Regions from separate parts of the Duganella sp. Leaf61 genome, predicted to be linked through region 2. Evidence: predicted binding sites of a transcription regulator. Region 2 holds the regulator's gene; the other holds the start of a gene.
What was found. The regulator FNR, encoded in region 2, switches genes on or off when oxygen is low (the NO sensors DNR and NnrR bind a similar motif). The targets are predictions, from matches to a motif close to TTGATNNNNATCAA.

Region 1 (2,397 bases), on a different contig from region 2:
TGGGGAAATTCGAGGATGAAGATGGCATAGGCGCTCTCGCGCGAGATGCATTCGATGGTGGCGCTCCAGGCATCCATGATTTCCTGGCACAGCGCCAGGCCGATACCGGCGCCGTTGTGCGGCGGGAACGAATAAAAGCGGTGGAAGATCAGCGGCATCTGCTGCGCCGGAATGCCGCAGCCGGTGTCGATGAACAGCAGGCGCGGCGGCGCATGGCCGCCATCGATGACGATCCGCACCCGGCCCTTGCCAGCGCGCTGGATGGCTTTCAGTGCATTCCTCAGCAGGTTCAGCAAGATCACCACCGACAGCTCGGACTGGCCGGCAAAACTGAAATTGCGGCGTACCTCCAGCGCCACCAGCTTTTGCTGGCCGGCGTTGACGAACGGGTAGCGCTTGAGCACCGCCGCCACCACCGCTTCCATCGATACCGTCTCGATCGGCCGCAGGCTGCGCCGCACCGCCGTGGCGCTGAGCAGGAACAGGTCGATCATGTGGTTCATGTGGCGCACCTCGAACTGGATCCGCGCCAGCGCGTCGACGGTGCCCACGCGGTCGGCCGGCAGCGGCCCCGCACTTTCCGAGCACATGCGCAGCAGGCCGCGCACATTGGCGTCCACGCTGGTGAGCGGCGTGCGCAGTTCGTGCGCCACGGTCGCCAGTCCGGCGCCCAGTCCCGCCAGTTTTTCCTGCGCCAGTACCTCGCGGCTGATCTTGGCAGCAGCGAGCACGGCAATCGTGAACCAGTGGATCGGCAACTGCTGCAATACCAGCCGGCTGCCGAGGACGGCGGTGTCGCCCACCATGGCCACCGCTGCCACCGCCGCCGCCGTGCCGATCAGGTAAGCCTTGACGGCGACGCTGGTGTCGAAATGGAACAGCACGATCAGGCCGATCAGCAGGGACTCGCTCCACACGCCGGACGCATGATTCATCAGGAACATAAAGGTGAAGAAGAACGGGAAGATGTAGCTGAGCGTGACCAGCAGGTACAGGTCCAGCATGCGGCGGCTGAACTGGCGCGCAAACAGGCCGATCGCGCACAGCACGATACCGACCAGCCGCAGCGGCAGGCTCTCGTATTCCTGCGGGAAAAAGTGCTGCCAGATCACGTAGTACAGCGGCATGGCGACCGTGCCGATGCAGGCCAGCAGCAAGATGCGCACGGTGGCATGGTCTTCGCGGCCATGGTATTGGAGCAGCGACTGCAGCACGCTCGTCTTCCAACGCTTGAAGGATTCTTGCAGTGGTTGCTTCATGGCAAGGATTTACTTGTCTGTGAGACTTATCATCGCCCGGATTTGCAACGCACTCTGGCATATCAAATAGGTCGTTGATTTTGATCAACTGGTTTAGGATTTTTATGCATCAAGGTGCGGAATAGTTTCATAAAAAAACACAACCATTTCAAAACAGGAAAATATCATGACCAACGTTAACACTTGCCAAAATGCCTTGTTTCACCCTTCGCTGTTTGCTGCCGAACACCTGATGCCGGATTACGTGCGCCGGCGCATGGATGCGCATCACGTGACGCGGATTGAACAGTTGCTCGGCGGCGAGCACCCGCATGCCTGGCAGCCGGTCCAGGCGGGCTCGGTATTTTTGGCCGGTAACGATTACCTGTGCCTGGCCGGCGAGCCGGCGCTGGTGCGGGCCCAGGTCAACGCCTTGCAGGGGGGCGAAAGCGAACAGCTGATGTCGGCGGTGTACCTGCAGGAGGGCAGCGCCCAGCACCGGCTCGAACACAAGTTCGCGCGCTTCATGGGTGCCGAGGACGCGATTTTGGCGCAGTCGGGCTGGGCCGCCAATGTTGGCCTGGTCCAGACGCTGGCCGAGCCCGGCTTGCCGGTGTACCTCGACATGCAGGCCCACGCCTCGCTGTGGGAGGGCGTGCAGTCGGCCGGCGCCGTGCCGGTCTCGTTCCGCCACAATGACCTCGAGCATCTGCAGCGGCAGGTGGCGCGCCACGGACGCGGCGTAATCGCGGTCGATGCGCTCTACAGCACCAATGGCAGCGTGGCGCCATTGCCGGCACTGGTCGATCTGGCCTGGGCGACCGGCTGCGTGCTGATCGTCGATGAATCGCATTCGCTGGGCACCCACGGTCCGCGCGGCGCCGGATTGGTCGCCGCGCTGGGCTTGCAGGACCGCGTGCATTTCCGCACGGCGTCGCTGGCCAAGGCGTTTGCCGGGCGCGCCGGCGTCATCACGTGCTCCAGCAAATTCAAGGGCTACTTCCTGTCCGAGTCGCGCCCTGCCATCTTCAGTTCCTGCCTGCTGCGGCACGAGCTGGCGTGGTTCGATGCCGCCATCGACTTTGTCGCGGCAGCCGACGAGCGGCGCGTGGCCCTGCACATCAAGGCCTGCGCGCTGCGCGAGGAACTCGGTGCGCTC
Region 2 (2,397 bases):
AGCGTGTTTACCGCCTGGCTGGCGTTTTCAACGCCCGACCCGGTGGTGGTTGGCGACTACTACAAGCAGGGCAAGGCCATCAACCAGGACCTGAGCCGCGACCGCGTGGCCAGCGCCATGGGCCTGTCGATGACGATCGGCTACGACGCCAATCGCGGCGCGCTGACGGGCCAGGTGCAACGCGCCAGCGGCGGCGGCATCACCGAGCGCCTGCGGCTGCGTCTCGCGCACGCGACCTTGCCCGACAAGGACATCGAAGCGACCGTGCTACCCGATGCGGCGGGCCGCTTCGAACTGCCACTGGCCATGCTCGAACGCAGCCGCTGGGTGGTGCTGGTGGAAGGCGAAAAACGCGACTGGCGCCTGGCCGGCGCGTGGACGTGGCCGAAGGAGCGCGGGGTAACCTTGGTGGCGGATGTGGCGCCTGTGCAGCAGCAGGCGCCGGCGCAATAGCCGCACAATAGGCGCCGGGGCACAGGCATGCCTCTGGCGCGCTATCAGTTCAACCGCAAGTCTGGGTACCGGCCGTAATCGCCTTGAGCGTTTGCGGCTGCAGCAGTTCGATTTCGCGGTTGCTTACCCGGACCAGTCCTTCTTTCTTGAACTTCGACAGCAGGCGGCTGATGCTTTCGATCGTCAGGCCCAGGTAGTTGCCGATCTCCTCGCGCGACATGCGCAGCTGGAACGCGTTGGGCGAGTAGCCGCGTGCTTCGTAGCGCGACGACAGGTTGACCAGGAAGGCGGCGAAACGCTGGGTGGCCTGCATATTGCCGAGCAAGAGCATCACGCTTTGCTCGCGCGTGATTTCCTGGCTCATCATGCGGTGGAAGTGGCGCAGCAGGGTCGGCATTTCGGCCAGCAGTTGCTGCAGGGTGGCGAACGGAATTTCGCACACTTCGCTGTCTTCCAGCGCCACCGCCGTGCAATGGTGCAGGTCGGTGCTGATGGCGTCCATGCCCAGCAGTTCGCCGGCCATCTGGAAGCCGGTGATCTGCTCCGCGCCTTCGCGGTTGACCTGGTAGGTTTTGAAGTGGCCGAGGCGGATCGCGTACAGGTTCTGGAACGGGTCGCCAATGCGGAACAAGGTATTGCCGCGCGCGACCTTGCGCCGGCGGCCGATGATCTGGTCGAGCCGGTCCATGTCTTCGTTGCCCAGTCCCATGGGCAAACACAGCTGGTGCATGCTGCACGTGGCGCAGCTGGCTTTGAGGATGTCGATTGTGGCGCCGGGCAGCACCAGCGATGGCAGGTCTTTGATCATGACCGCTAGTGTAGACCATGATGCGCCAGGATGGTGCGATGCCGCACTGCCACCATCGGGTATTCCGACGTGCATTTCACTTGCATTGTGCAAGCAAATGACCGGTGAAAATTCCGCCCGTCGCCACTTTCCCGCTGGCGAAGGATACGCTAGACTGGTCCTCGTTATTGCCGATTTCTCAACTTGAGCAGGAGAGATAAAGACCATGAATCTACGCCGCTGCGCCGTGCTGTACCTCGAACCCCGCGAAGAACTGGACATCGACTGGACCGCCTTGTTTGCCGGCACCAGCACCCTGGCGGCCAGCACCCGCTGGCTGGCGCTGGCGCCGCACCTGGACCGCGAGATCGAAGTCGATGCGGCCGACCTGGCAATGCTGGCCGATGTCGGTGCGTCGGTGTGGACCGCGCGCGACCAGGTCGTCGAACGCCATGGCGCGGCAGTCGTGGACCGGCTGCTCGCGCACGGCCTGCTGCTGGCCGAGGATCAGGGGCAGCAGCAAGAGCAGGCCACCGCGCAGGACGCCCTGCGCGAACGCGACGACACCTTGCGCACGCTGCACTGGCGGCCGCTGGCGGCGCTGGCGCACACGTTCTCGCGCTGGCACGACGTACGCAGCGACACCGGCATGGAGGCGCCCAGCTTCGAGGAACTGCTCGAACGCCACGGCAATCCGCCACCGCCGGTGCAGCAGGTGGCCAGCATCGGCGCGGCGGTGCCGCTGCCAGCGCCCGCCGGTTTCCTCGACGAGGTACTGCTGCGCCGCTACACGGGCCGCAACTACGACACCAGCGCCAGCCTGCCGCTGGCGGTGGCGGCGCGCCTGCTGCAACGCACATTCGGCGCCCAGGAACTGCGCCACATCGGCCCGCACGCTAACGTCCTGAAAAAGACCAGCCCGTCGGGCGGCGGCCTGCATCCGGTCGAAGCGTTCGTGCTGGTGCAACGGGTGGACGGCCTGGCGCCGGGCTTGTACCACTACCATCCGCTCGACAACACGCTGGTGCCGCTGCGCGCGACCACGCAGGACGAAGCGGCGGCGCTGGCGCTGCAAATGGTGGCGGACCAGTACTGGCTGGCCGGGGCGGCGATGCAGGTGGTGATGGTGGGACGGGTGGAGCGCTCGTTCTGGAAAT

Region 1: the regulator FNR is predicted to act here: its motif matches at 1,334-1,347, upstream of cqsA (alpha-hydroxyketone-type quorum-sensing autoinducer synthase).

The regions. Positions count from the first base shown of each region.
Region 1 covers NZ_LMLM01000012.1:276,783-279,179, reverse strand. The annotation lists gene ASF04_RS10255 (sensor histidine kinase KdpD) at 1-1,259, opposite strand, end outside; gene cqsA (alpha-hydroxyketone-type quorum-sensing autoinducer synthase) at 1,426-2,397, shown strand, end outside.
Region 2 covers NZ_LMLM01000023.1:264,245-266,641, reverse strand. The annotation lists gene ASF04_RS14200 (FixH family protein) at 1-453, shown strand, start outside; gene fnr (fumarate/nitrate reduction transcriptional regulator Fnr) at 503-1,261, opposite strand; gene ASF04_RS14190 (putative peptide maturation dehydrogenase) at 1,467-2,397, shown strand, end outside.